2 regions of the Devosia sp. CN2-171 genome follow, and region 1 is predicted to be linked to the other one. Evidence: riboswitches for the same ligand, from Rfam matches in the RefSeq annotation. Region 1 holds a riboswitch; the other holds the start of a gene.
The links. Region 1 has a riboswitch for ZMP and ZTP ahead of glyA (serine hydroxymethyltransferase). Riboswitches for the same ligand answer to the same signal wherever they lie in the genome.
Positions count from the first base shown of each region.

Region 2: another riboswitch for ZMP and ZTP. It lies ahead of purH (bifunctional phosphoribosylaminoimidazolecarboxamide formyltransferase/IMP cyclohydrolase); the one in region 1 lies ahead of glyA (serine hydroxymethyltransferase).

Region 1 is NZ_CP186479.1:1,177,761-1,184,340, reverse strand. It holds gene parC (DNA topoisomerase IV subunit A) at 1-417, opposite strand, end outside; gene ACOYW5_RS06005 (SixA phosphatase family protein) at 583-1,056, shown strand; gene ACOYW5_RS06000 (BA14K family protein) at 1,084-1,518, opposite strand; ZMP/ZTP riboswitch at 1,640-1,721, shown strand; gene glyA (serine hydroxymethyltransferase) at 1,862-3,166, shown strand; partial or broken gene nrdR (transcriptional regulator NrdR) at 3,212-3,773, shown strand; gene nusB (transcription antitermination factor NusB) at 3,776-4,276, shown strand; gene ACOYW5_RS05980 (MFS transporter) at 4,283-5,494, shown strand; gene ACOYW5_RS05975 (outer membrane protein assembly factor BamE) at 5,550-5,999, opposite strand; gene ACOYW5_RS05970 (ubiquinol-cytochrome C chaperone family protein) at 6,160-6,580, shown strand, end outside.
Region 2 is NZ_CP186479.1:3,230,305-3,236,884, reverse strand. It holds gene ACOYW5_RS16080 (NAD-glutamate dehydrogenase) at 1-636, shown strand, start outside; gene purH (bifunctional phosphoribosylaminoimidazolecarboxamide formyltransferase/IMP cyclohydrolase) at 644-2,230, opposite strand; ZMP/ZTP riboswitch at 2,250-2,331, opposite strand; gene ACOYW5_RS16070 (heparinase II/III family protein) at 2,372-3,946, opposite strand; gene ACOYW5_RS16065 (RsmB/NOP family class I SAM-dependent RNA methyltransferase) at 4,076-5,374, opposite strand; gene htpX (zinc metalloprotease HtpX) at 5,381-6,367, opposite strand; gene ACOYW5_RS16055 (DUF1674 domain-containing protein) at 6,467-6,580, shown strand, end outside.

The DNA of each region.
Region 1 (6,580 bases):
GCGCATCGCGACGTCGGTCATGCGCGTTTCGGTATAGCGCATCGCCGCGGCGCCATCGCCGTCGATATTGCCGAAATTGCCCTGGCCGTCGGCCAGCGGGTAGCGCATTGAGAAATCCTGCGCGAGGCGGACGAGGGCGTCGTAGATGGACTGGTCGCCGTGCGGATGGAACGAGCCCATCACGTCGCCGACCACCTTGGCGGATTTCTTGTAAGCGCCATCGGGATCGAGGCGGAGCAGGCGCATACCGTGGAGGATGCGGCGGTGCACCGGCTTCAGGCCGTCGCGCGCATCGGGTAGGGCGCGCTGTGTGATCGTCGAAAGGGCGTAGGACAGGTAGCGCTCTTCGAGGGCGCGGCGCAGGTCGACGACAGCGGTATGCTCGCCGGATGGGGGCGTGGTCTTGTCGTCGCTCATCGGTGGGTCAGGCTCATGCGAATCATGTCGGCACTATAGCGACAAGCCCGGCTGCCCGGGCGTAAAGCGTGGCCACATCTCACGGAGAACGGCGGCCCAGCGGCCGCTTCGGTTGCGCGGAAAATCCCACCCAGTAGGATTGGCGTCTCGTAGCGGAGCGTGCCCATGCTGAAACTGATCCTCGTCCGGCATGCCAAATCGGCCTGGGGCGACGCCACGCTGGCGGATTTCGATCGTCCCCTGGCGCCACGTGGGCGGCACGCTGCGGCTTGGGTCGGCACTGCGCTCCAGGAGCGGGCTATCGCGCCGGAGCTGATCCTCTGCTCGCCGGCGGCGAGGACGCGGGAGACGTTGCGGCTGGCCGCATTGGATGGGGCGGTGCAGTTCGAGCCGCAAGTCTACGAAGATCGCGATGGCGACTATCTCGACTTGCTCCGTGCGGTGGAAGGCTCACCGTCTCCGCTGGTACTTATCGGGCACAACTCGGCCACTGCGGTAACCGCCGCACTACTAGCGGGCAGCCGCGACGATTTTCCAACCGCGGCCTTTGCGGTCATCGAGCTGGCGATCGCGGAGTGGCGCGAGCTGCGCGCGGGGCAGGGGACGCTCGTGGAGTACTGCGTCCCGCCGAAGGACTAGGGCGCCTCGGAAGGCGCCCCGCTGTTGTCAGAGATTGCAGTAGTGATAGTCGCCGTCATAGCCGAGGAACATGTCGGTCTCGGCATTGTAGGACCGGTAGCGGGCCTCGCAGGCGGCGACATGATCGTCGAAATCGCCGTCGTAGCTGTCATAGCCGCGGTCGCGGTTCATGCTGGAAAAAATGGCGGCGCCGACGGCAAAGCCAAACAGGCCAGCCGCGACCGAGCCGACATTCGGCCGGTTCCACAGGTACCAGTCACGATAGTTGTTCTTGCCCCAATGCTTGCGATTGTGTTTCCAGTCATCGCAGCCCTTCCAGTTCGGGTGGGCGAGGCACTGCTGGGAAACATAGCGTTCCTGCTGGCCGATGCTGACCGAGACATTGGCAGCGCTGGCCGGGGCGGGGATTGCCATCATGCCGGCGAGGACTGTTGCAAGGGCGGCGGAAGCGATCTTGTGCATGGTTTGACTCCAAGTGTTCTTGTTGTGGTGACGCTGGTCAAACCAAACGCGCAGAAGCGCCCGAGGTTGCCCGGAGACCGGGGATTGGGGCTTTTCCAGCCCGCTCAACTCTGCGATAAGGGAACGTTCGCGCGACTGGCGAGATCAGATGGGGCACCATCGGGGAACGCGAACGTTAGCTGCCGCTCGCCTGGGCACCCTCTCGATCCTTCATGGGAGCCCGCATGACCCTGACAATCCATTCCCCTCGCCAGGCTGTCGCCAGCTTGGAATCGCCGGAGCCCGCGTGCTACACGCTCGCGATCCGAAACGCCCTCCACATCGTATGCCCCGGGAGCTGCCAATGAGCGCCGCCGCCAACCTTCCGCTCTTTCCCCGCTTCTTCTCCAACACGCTGGCCGACACCGATCCCGAGATCGCCGAGGCCATCAAGCTGGAGCTGGGTCGCCAGCAGCACGAGATCGAGCTGATCGCGTCCGAAAACATCGTGTCCAGGGCCGTGCTCGAGGCCCAGGGCTCGATCATGACCAACAAGTATGCTGAGGGCTACCCGGGCAAGCGCTACTATGGCGGCTGCCAGTATGTCGACATCGCGGAAAACCTGGCGATCGAGCGGGCCAAGGAACTGTTCGACGCGGGGTTTGCCAACGTGCAGCCGAACTCCGGCTCGCAGATGAACCAGGCGGTGTTCCTCGCGCTGCTGGAGCCCGGCGACACGTTCATGGGGCTCGACCTCAACTCGGGCGGTCACCTGACGCACGGCTCGCCGGTCAACATGAGCGGCAAGTGGTTCAAGGTGATCTCCTACGGCGTGCGCCAGGACGACCATCTGCTCGACATGGAAGAGGTTGCCCGGAAGGCCCGCGAGCATAAGCCCAAGCTGATCCTTGCCGGCGGCACCGCTTACTCCCGCGTCTGGGACTGGAAGCGCTTCCGCGAGATCGCCGACGAAGTGGGTGCCTATCTGATGGTGGATATGGCCCACATCGCCGGGCTCGTCGCCGGTGGCGTGCATCCCTCGCCAGTGCCGCATGCACATGTGACGACCACCACCACGCACAAGAGCCTGCGCGGGCCTCGTGGCGGCATGATCCTCAGCAACGACGAGGCGATCGCCAAGAAGATCAACTCGGCGGTGTTCCCGGGCCTGCAGGGCGGGCCGCTGATGCATGTCATCGCGGCCAAGGCCGTGGCGCTCAGGGAAGCGCTGCAGCCCGAGTTCAAGGCCTATGCCCGCCAGGTAGTCGCCAACGCCCGTACGCTCTCGGCCACGCTCATCGAGCAGGGCCTCCAGGTCGTTTCTGGCGGCACCGACAACCACCTGATGCTGGTCGACCTGCGGCCAAAGAACGCCACGGGCAAGCGGGCGGAAGCCGGCCTCGGCCGCGCCTTCATCACCTGCAACAAGAACGGCATCCCGTTCGACCCGGAGAAGCCGTTCGTGACCTCGGGCATCCGCCTCGGCACCCCGGCCGGCACCACCCGCGGCTTCGGCGAGGCCGAATTCCGCGAGATCGGGCAACTGATCGTCGAGGTGCTGGACGGCTTGCGTGAAGCCAATTCCGACGAGGGCAACGCGGCTGTCGAAGCAGCGGTGCGCGAGAAGGTGAAGGCGCTCACGGCGCGCTTCCCGATCTACGCCGACTAAGAGCATGGCTTCGCGACCCGCGAAGCGTCGTTGGAGAAAGATGGCATGCGCTGTCCCTATTGCGGAAATGACGATACGCAGGTCAAGGACAGCCGGCCGACCGAGGATTCCAACTCGATCCGCCGCCGCCGCATCTGTCCCAGTTGCGGCGGCCGCTTCACCACCTTTGAGCGCGTGCAACTGCGCGAGCTGATGGTGGTGAAGAAGTCCGGCCGGCGCGTGCCGTTCGACCGAGATAAGCTCACGCGCTCGGTGAACACGGCGCTGCGCAAGCGGGACGTCGAGCCCGAGCGTGTCGAGCGCATGATCTCCGGCGTCGTGCGTCAACTCGAGAGCCTGGGCGAAGTCGAGGTGACATCGGACCAGATCGGCGAGTTCGTCATGGAGGGGCTGAAGGGCCTCGATGACGTGGCCTTTGTCCGCTTTGCCTCGGTCTACAAGAATTTTTCCGCTGCTGACGACTTTCGGTCGTTCCTGACCGAACTCGGCGACGACGACCGCCGCAAGCCCAATCAGGACGATTGAGATTGCGGTTTCACCGCCCGACGGGGTAATCCTGAGGGCAGAACATTGCGCACCAAGCGCGAACAAGAGAACGACTTTCTAGATATGGCCGATCCCAAGCCACGTGATCCCTCAGTTTCCCGCACGGCCAACCAGCGTGGTGCGGCGCGGCTGGCAGCGGTGCAGGCGCTTTACCAAATGGATGTCGGGCGCCAGTCGCTCGAGGACACACTGAGCCAGTTCGGCACCATCCACGTTGGGCGCGAGATCGAGGGTGAGGAATACCTGCCCGCCGACGCCGATTTCTTCCGCCAGATCGTTACCGGGGTGATCAAAGGCCAGTTGCAGATCGACCCGGCCGTGGACCAGGCGCTGGTCGATACATGGCCTATGGGCCGTATTGACGCAACGCTTCGGGCCATCCTACGTGCTGCAGTATTCGAATTGCTGAAGCGCAAGGATATTCCCTCCCGCGTGGTGATTACCGAGTACGTCGACGTCGCCAAAGCCTTCTATGAGGACGAGGCGCCCAAGATGGTCAACGCGGTGCTCGATCAGGTCGCCAAGACCGCCGGGCGGGACAACGATCCGGTGAAGACAAGGTAGTATTCTATGGACGAGCGTGCCGTGAGTGTAGGGTCGCCCGTCCGGAATATTGGTTTGCTCGCTGCAGCCCAGGCGACCATGGGGTCGAACCAGGCGATCCTGATGTCGATCGCCTCGCTTACCACCGCCGGCATGGTGGCCGACAAGGCCTTCGCGACCATCCCCGTTACGCTGATGATCATCGGCACTGCGCTCTGCACCGGGCCCGCGGCCTGGATGATTCACTCGTGGGGGCGACGGAACGGCCTCGTTTTCGGGGCCGCGATCGCCATTCCTGCCGCGCTGGTTGCGGGTTTTGCCGCCTGGATAGGCTGGTTCTGGCTGTTCTGCGCGGCGCTGGCAGCGCTGGGTGCACCGGCGGCTTTCGCCAATCAATATCGCTTCGCGGCCGCCGACAGCGTGCCGGCCGCGCTGAAATCGCGAGCGATTTCATGGGTTTTGTTTGGCGGTGTGGTCTCCGGCTTCCTCGGGCCGCAGATCAGCGCCCATACCAAGGACTGGATTCCCGGGCACGAGTTCACCGCGACTTACCTCGTGATGGCGCTGCTGGCCGTCGTCGCGATTGCCGTGCTGTGGCTAACGCGGCTGGCGCCGACCGTGCGGCGTGCGGCGGATCGCAAGGCCGGGCGATCGATCGCTAAGCTGTTGCGGGATCGAACGATTTGGGTACCGATGCTGGCGGCCTCGGCGGCGTATTCGCTGATGGTGCTGGTGATGGTCGCGGCGCCGCTGGCCATGGTCTACGTGTGCGGGCATACCAGCGAGGAAGCGGCGTTCGCCATCCAGTGGCACATCGTCGCGATGTTCGCGCCGAGTTTCATCACCGGCGCGGTAATCCAGCGTCTGGGCGCCCCCATGACGGCGGCGATTGGGCTCTTGGCGATCATCGCCGCGGCAGGGGTAAGCCTCCACGGCATCACCACGCTGCACTTCGATATTTCGCTGATTCTATTGGGTGTTGGCTGGAACTTCGGATTCATCGCTGCAACCGCGATGCTGGCCGTGGCTTACCGCCCGGAAGAGGCGGCGCGGGTGCAGGGGCTGAACGAGCAGGTGGTGTTCGGCGTGATGGCCGTCGCCTCGATCGCCTCGGGCGTGCTGCTGGAACTGGTGGGCTGGCAGACGATCAACCTGATCGCCATCGTGGTGGCGACCGGTGCGATCGTCATCCTGGCCTGGGGCGCGATGACGCCAAACAGGGCAGCAGAGCTGACCTGATGAACGGCGCTTCCTGAACGGTGGATCAACCGATCCTGAACGGCTTTTCGTGCCGTCAGATCGAGCTGATGATCGACTCGATGAAGGTGCGGTCCTGTCCGTAGGACGGGGTGCGGCGGCTGTCGATGGTGAACGACTTGCCGTCCTTGATGCCGAGCCGCTCGGTGTCGACGACCTTGCCCTTCTTGTCGAAGTAGATGACGAGCAGGGTGCGCTCCTTGCTGAGCTCCATGCCGAAGGCCGTCTGCGAGACTTTTTCGCCGAGGTAGTACCAGGCGTTCTCGTTCTGGAAGCTGTTGGTGATCTGCGGCGAGCCAAGCACGGCAGTGACGAGCGCAGTGCTCTGGCCGACGCGAATCTGCTGCACTGCGTCGTCCGAGATGGAATAGCCGCGCTGGCGCTGCTGGGTGAGGCTCATGCCGCTCGAGCACGCAGATAGCGTGACGCCAACCAGCACGGCGGCGGTGATCGGGAGGAGAACTCGAGTTGCGGTGCGCAGAGGCATCAGTTTGACTTTCCCGATCGCTGTCTACTATTAGCTCGGCTTGAGCCGGGCGGGCACTGTGTAGCTGTCAATGGCGCCCGCTGGCAAGCTGGCTAGGCCCTCGACCCGAACCCTTCCACACCGGCAGCTGACCGTACCGCACAAGAGCGGAGTGCCACTGATGATATTGAAGTTGTTCAGGAAAAACCCTGCCCCAGACGCTGTTTATGCCGTCTATACAGCCATTGTGGCGCAATCCCGGCAGCCCGTGTTCTATGCCGAGTGGGGCGTCCCGGACACGGTGACCGGCCGCTTCGACATGATCTCGCTGCATCTGGCGCTGGTATTCCGGCGCCTGCGGCATGAAAAGAAGGTCGGCATCGAGTTCGGCCAGGCGCTTTTCGATCTGTTTTTCAAGGACATGGACCGCTCGCTACGCGAATTGGGGGCAGGTGATCTGAGCGTGCCCAAGAAGGTGCGGAAGATGACGGAGATCTTCTATGCGCTCATGACCGGCGTAAACGAAGCCATCGACCGCGGTGATCGCGCCGGTGTCGAGGTGGTGCTGCGGCGCAACGTATTCGGCGAAGCCGAGGCCGGCC
Region 2 (6,580 bases), 2.1 Mb from region 1:
CTCTATGCCGAGACGCAGGCGCTGCTGAAACGCGAAACGCTTTGGTTCCTGCGCAACACCCGTCTCGACCAGGGCCTCCGCCCGCTCATCGATCGCTACCAGCAGGGGATCGCTGACCTGCGCGGCCTGATCAGCGGATTGCTCGGCCCGTGGCTCGAAGCCGGCGTTGCCGACCGGGCGGCGAAACTGGAAACCGCCGGCACGCCGCGCGACCTCGCCCGCCGCTTCGCCGAGCTGCCGGTGCTGTCGCTCGGGACCGATATCGCGCTCGTCGCCGAAAAGGCCGTGCTGCCCATGCGCGAGGCGGCGCAGGCCTTCTTCGGCGTGCTCGATGCCTTCGGGCTGGCTCGCGTCGTCGAGCAGGGTAACGCCATCGTCCTCGGCGACAAGTTCGACCGCATGGCGCTCGACCGGGCCCTGGCCAACCTGATGCGCGCCCAGCGCGACCTCACCTCCGACGTACTCGCCGAAGGCAAGGGCGACGTGACGAAGCGGCTGGCAACCTGGCGCGAGCGCCACGCCGAGCCGATCGCCCGCGTAGCCGATGCCGTGCAGGGGCTCACCGAGGGCGAAATGACCGTCTCACGGCTGAGCGTCGCGGCGGGTCTGCTGGGGGATTTGGCGCGGGGGAGCTAAAGCCCCGCTAGTGCCGGAAGTGGCGCATCCCCGTCACGATCATGGCGATGCCGACTTCGTCGGCCGCCGCAATCACCTTGTCGTCGTTGACCGAGCCGCCCGGCTGGATCACCGCCGTGGCACCAGCCTCGACCGCGGCCAGCATCCCGTCCGGGAACGGGAAGAACGCATCCGACGCCACCACCGAGCCGGCCGTCAATGCACCTTCGATCCCGGCTGCCTCGGCCGCGTCGATCGACTTGCGGTGCGCGACGCGCGAGGAATCGAGCCGGCTCATCTGGCCCGCGCCGATGCCGACGGTCGCACCGTCCTTGACGTAGATGATGGCGTTGGACTTGACGTGCTTGGCGACCTTCATCGCGATCTTCAGGTCGCGCAGCTCAGCTTCCGTCGGCTGCTTCTTGGTCACCACCTTGAACTCGGTATCGTCGACATTGCGGTTGTCGCGACCCTGGACCAACAAGCCGCCGGCCAGCGATTTGACCGTCAGCCCGTCCGCTCTGGGGTCGGCCAGTGCCCCGGTCAGCAGCAGCCGCAGGTTCTTCTTCGCCGCGATGATGGCGATGGCCTCGTCGGTCGCATCAGGCGCGACAATCACCTCGGTGAACACCTTTACGATCTCGGTCGCCGTCGGTCCGTCGATCGTCTGGTTAAGCGCCACGATGCCGCCGAAGGCACTAACCGGGTCGGTGCGGTGGGCCAGCTGGTAGGCCTCGATCAGCGTCTTGCCTATGGCAAAGCCACAGGGGTTGGCGTGCTTGATGATGGCGACAGCCGGCACGGCCGGATCGAATTCGGAAATGAGCTCGAACGCCGCGTCGGTATCGTTGAGGTTGTTGTAGCTCAGCGACTTGCCCTGCACCTGCCGCGCCGTGGCGACGCCGGGCCGCTGCTCGCCGGTGGTGTAGAAGGCAGCCCACTGATGCGGGTTCTCGCCGTAGCGCATCACTTCCTTGAGCCGGCCGGCGAAGGAGCGATAGGGCATCTCAGCGTAGTCGAGGGTTTTCGCGAACCATCCAGAGATCACCGAGTCATAGGCAGCCGTGCGGGCGTAGGCCTTCGCGGCAAGCTTCTGGCGCATTTCGTAGGGCACGCCGCCGATGGTCCGGATACTCTCGAGCACCGCATCATAGTCGCTGGGGTCGACCACCACCGTGACATAGGCGTGGTTCTTGGCCGCCGAACGGATCATCGCCGGTCCGCCGATGTCGATATTCTCGATCGTCTCCTCGTAGGAGGCGCCCTTGGCGATGGTTTCCTCGAACGGGTAGAGATTGACGACGACGAGGTCGATCGCCCCGATCTCATGCTCGTCCATCGAAGCCTTGTGGACCGGATTGTCGCGCACCGCGAGGAGGCCGCCATGGACCTTGGGGTGCAGCGTCTTCACCCGTCCGTCCATCATCTCGGGAAAGCCGGTGAGATCGGAAATGTCGCGCACCGCCGCCCCGGTCGAGGCGATCAGCTTCGACGTGCCGCCGGTCGAGACGAGGTCAACGCCCAGCCCGGCCAGCGCTTTGGCGAACTCGGCCATCCCGGTCTTGTCGAAGACACTGAGAAGGGCGCGCTTGATGGGAATGATGGCGTTGGACATGAGGGCTCCGTGACGGTTGAAAGGGGGCCCAGGCGAGCGGCGTCTTTCGTTCGCGTTCCCCGATGGTGGCCCATCTCTTCTCGCCAGTCGCGCGAACGCGGGCCTTATTGCAGAAACGGCTGACCTTGGAAAGATGGTCGGTCAGTTCTCTTCAAGCGTAAAGATCCAGCTGACTTCGCTGGCATCGGCCGCCAGCACTTCGAGCACCAGCTGCTTGGTGCGGTGGAAGCCGAAATAGGCCGATTGCCGGACGCTGTCCTCCACCCGCATCTCCGCCCCTTCCCACAGGAACGTCCATACCGCGCCCGAACCGAGCCGCAGCCGGACGAGGTCGTCGGTCATCTGCACCTCGGTCTGGTGCGCGAGGTGGAAGCGGATCGCCGCGGCGCCCGAGACGCGGCTGCGGTGGCGGACGAACCGGTCCTGCCCGACCAGCGTCTTGCCTTCGGCGAGCAGCGTCAGGTGGCGTTCGAGCGTCACGCCGAAGCGCTCGGCATAACCGTGCGCGGAGATGATCAGCGTATCGTCCGAGCTGCGCGCCTCGATCTCGCTCGGCCGGCCAACCTGCACGAGCCGCCCGATTAGCGGACCGTTGCCCGGAATGGTCGCCGCCGACTGCGCGTTGATGGTCGGTGCCGAATGGGCGATGCCCTGCCGGAACAACAGCGCATCCTCATAGTCCGTCGGCGCCGGGCCGCAATTGCAGACGACGAGATCGCGCCCATGGCTGAATTCGAACGCCAGCGCGCTGGCATGCGCGTGCCGGGCATAGGCCGGATCGGGCACGAGCCCGGAATCGGCGACGACGATCGAACGGCCGGCGATCAGCCGGCCATAGCCGCCGGCGGTGCCGGTTTCACGGGCCCGGGCGGCGCTCTGGGCCTGCACCGCGACGATCAGGTCGTGCGGCATCTGCCCGGTACCGTGGAAATAGGCCGGCTCGCCCGTGCCGAGCGAAATGGCGTCGAGCGCGCGGTGCATGCTCTCGGTCAGCGTGTCGATATCGGCGGAAAGCTGCTCGTGGTCGCGCCGCAGCGCCTGCTTGATGGTGGTGAGCTCGACGAGGAGTTGCACCTGGATCTTGGCCGAACGCGTCCGGTGCAGCCCGTCTTCGTCCAGCTGCTGGTCGAGCAGGTCGAGCACCCGGCGCACGCGAGCATCGACTTCGGAATCAGGTCGATCGGCGCAGAGCGAGACACCTACCAGCGCAATGGCGACCAGCAGGGCGTCGACGGGGTCCGTCGCCAGCCCGCCGCGCAGCCGCAGCGAAGAAATCTGGGTCGAAAGCGAGCGCGAAATCTGCTGCGCCTGCTCCGGCGGCGCGCCTTCGAGCAGGATATTGTAGTGCCGCAGCCAATTGAGCACCCGCCGCGCCGTCAGCGACGGAGCCCAGGTATCACGGCTGAACTGCCCCTCGCGGCCGATCCAGTCGAGCGCCAGCGTGCGCGCAAAGCGCCGCTCCTCGTCGGTGCGGGCATCGCGGAAATGCCGCAGCCAGGAGAAAGTCTGCAGGTCGTCATGCCAGTCGTCGTGATCGACATCGAGCGAGAACGGCGAAACGCCATGCGTGTCGACCAGCTTGCTGGCGAGCAGATACCGGCCCTGCATCATTTCAAGCACCGTCTCGCGGTCGGTCGGCCGGAACTCGCTGAGCGCGGAAACCATGTCCTCGTTGGCCGGCCCCGTCCAGGTCCAGCGCACGAGCGGATTGGTCACAAGGTGATCTGCGGCCGACAGCATTGTCCGGCGAGCGAGGAAACGCAGCGAATTTGCCAAGTCTCTACGTCCTCACATCAAATCGACCGGCGGCCCGCGGCCGTCACGCTTCCGGTCGCGCGAAAATACCTACTGGCGGCGTATGCGCGCAACGAAGAACCCATCGAGAGTGCCGCCCTTATCCCCAGGAACCGGCATGCCGGGATGGGTGCGCACGAAACCCTCTTGAGTAATGGCACCGGCGAGGCCGGCAAGTTCCTCCGGCCCGACCGGCAGGTTCTCGACGCCGTCGCGACCCAGGAGCCAGCGCGCCTGTTCCTCACCCTCCGCCGGCTCGAGCGAGCAGACGCAGTAGACCAGCACACCGCCCGGATTGAGCCAGCCTAGGGCGCGTTCGATGAACCGCCGCTGAAGGCTGACGCGCCCGGCGATATCGGCTGCATCGCGATGCCAGATCACCTCGGGGTGCCGCCGGAACGTGCCGGTGGCCGAGCAGGGAGCATCGAGCAGGATGCCGTCGAACCTCTGCTCCGGCTCATAGGCCAATGCATCGGCGGTGACTACCTCCGGCGTGTAGCCGAGGCGGACGAAATTCTCGCTCATGCGCTTGACGCGCTCAGGATCGTTGTCGATCGCTGTCACGGCGTAGCCGGCCTTGAGCAATTGCGCCGTCTTCCCACCCGGGGCAGCACAGAGATCGAGGACGCGAGCACCGGGCGCGAGCGCGAGCAGCCGGGCCGGAATGGCGGCGGCCGCGTCCTGCACCCACCAACGGCCCTCGGCGTAGCCGGGGAGCGCTTCGACCGGTCGATCACGCTCGTCGATACGGACAGTGTCAGCCAGCATTGGAGCGGCGTTCAGCGCCTCGATCAGGGCCGGATCGTCGTCGCGAAGGGTCAGGTCGAGCGGCGCGCCTCCGACCAGCGCGTCGGCGAAATCCTCGATCGCATCTTCGCCATAGGTGTCGCGCCACAGCGGCCCGAGCGCTTCGGGGAACAGCGCCTCGTGCGGCAGGTGGCGCAGCGAATGTGCCTCGGCCTGGGCCCGGCGCAGCACGGCGTTCATCAGCTTGCCCAGGTGCTGGCTGCGCGTGTCGCGCTTGGCCGCCTCGACGGCGAGGAAGATCGCGCTGTGGTCACCGAGTTCGGGCAGGAACACCAGATGAGCGAGGCTAATCCTGAGAATCGCCTCGAACGGCCCGGATTTCTTCGGCACGCCACGATCGAGATAGCGCGCCATCATGAGATTGATCTGCCCGTGCCGCCGCAGCGCCACCGTAACCAGCCGGTTGGCGAGCGCACGGTCGCGGCCGTCGGCGATCTCGGCAACGGAAAAGGGGGCGAAGTTCGCCCCCTTGAGCACGGTGTCCAGCTTTTCAGCGGACTTTAGCCGAAGCGCGAGGCCCGGCGGATTTTTCTGTTTCTTCAACGGCACTCAGCCCCAGGGTCCCCGGCTGCTATTGCCATCCTCGCTGCCCCCTGTCGAGGGGACACGCCAGCCGCCGCCATTCTCCTTGGGCGCGACACGCGGGTTGCCAGGGCGCGGCTCTGCCCGGCGACCGGTACGATCGACCTGCATTTCCGAGGCGATGCGCTGCAACTGGGCGATGCGGTTCTCGACGTTCGGGTGGGTCGAGAACAGGTTGTCCATGCGCTGCCCGCTGAGCGGGTTGATGATGTACATATGCGCCTGCGCCGGGTTGCGCTCGGCCGCGACGTTGATCGTACGATGCGCGATCTGGCTGATCTTGTTGAGCGCAGAAGCCAGCGCGAGGGGATCGCCGGAGATCTCGGCGCCGTCCTTGTCGGCCTCGTATTCGCGCGTCCGGCTAACCGCCATCTGCACCAGCGCCGCCGCGATCGGAGCAACGATCACCGCAACCAGCACGCCGATCGGCCCGAGCGGATTGTCACGGCTGTTGCCGCCGCCGAAGAACAGGCCGAACTGCGCCAGCGACGAGATCGCGCCGGCAACCGTAGCTGTCAGAGTCATGGTCAGCGTATCGCGGTTGCGGATATGAGCCAGCTCATGCGCGATCACGCCCGCGACTTCACGCGGCTCGAGATCGCGCAACAGGCCCGCCGACACGGCCACGGCCGCATTCTGCGGGTCCCGGCCGGTGGCGAAGGCGTTGGGCTGCTCGGTATTGATGACGTAGAGCCGCGGCATCGGAATGCCGGCACGTTGCGCCAACCCCCCGACGGTGTTGTAGAGGTCGGGCTGGGCACGCGGATCGACCTCGAAGGCGTTCTGCATGCGCAGCACCATCTTGTCCGAGTTCCAGTAGGCGAACAGGTTGGTCAGCGCGGCGATGACGAAAGCGATGATCATTCCGCCCGTGCCGCCGACGAAGTAGCCGACGGCCATGAAGATGGCGGTGAGGGCAGCGATCAGGACGGTGGTGCGGAGGAAGTTGAGCATTGGCGCTAAGTCTTGTACCTCGGATAGCGGATCGTAACGTGACCAATAGATGGGATGGCCCAAGGTTCCCGGCAAGAACCTTCGCCATTTGTGCCCCCGATGGATGAAGATAACCCCTCACCCAAGCCACTGACGCCAGCCGCCGCCCGCGCCCTCGCCGAAGCTGCGGCCCGTCGTGCCGAGATCGATCGGAAGGCCGAGGCCGGCAAGGCC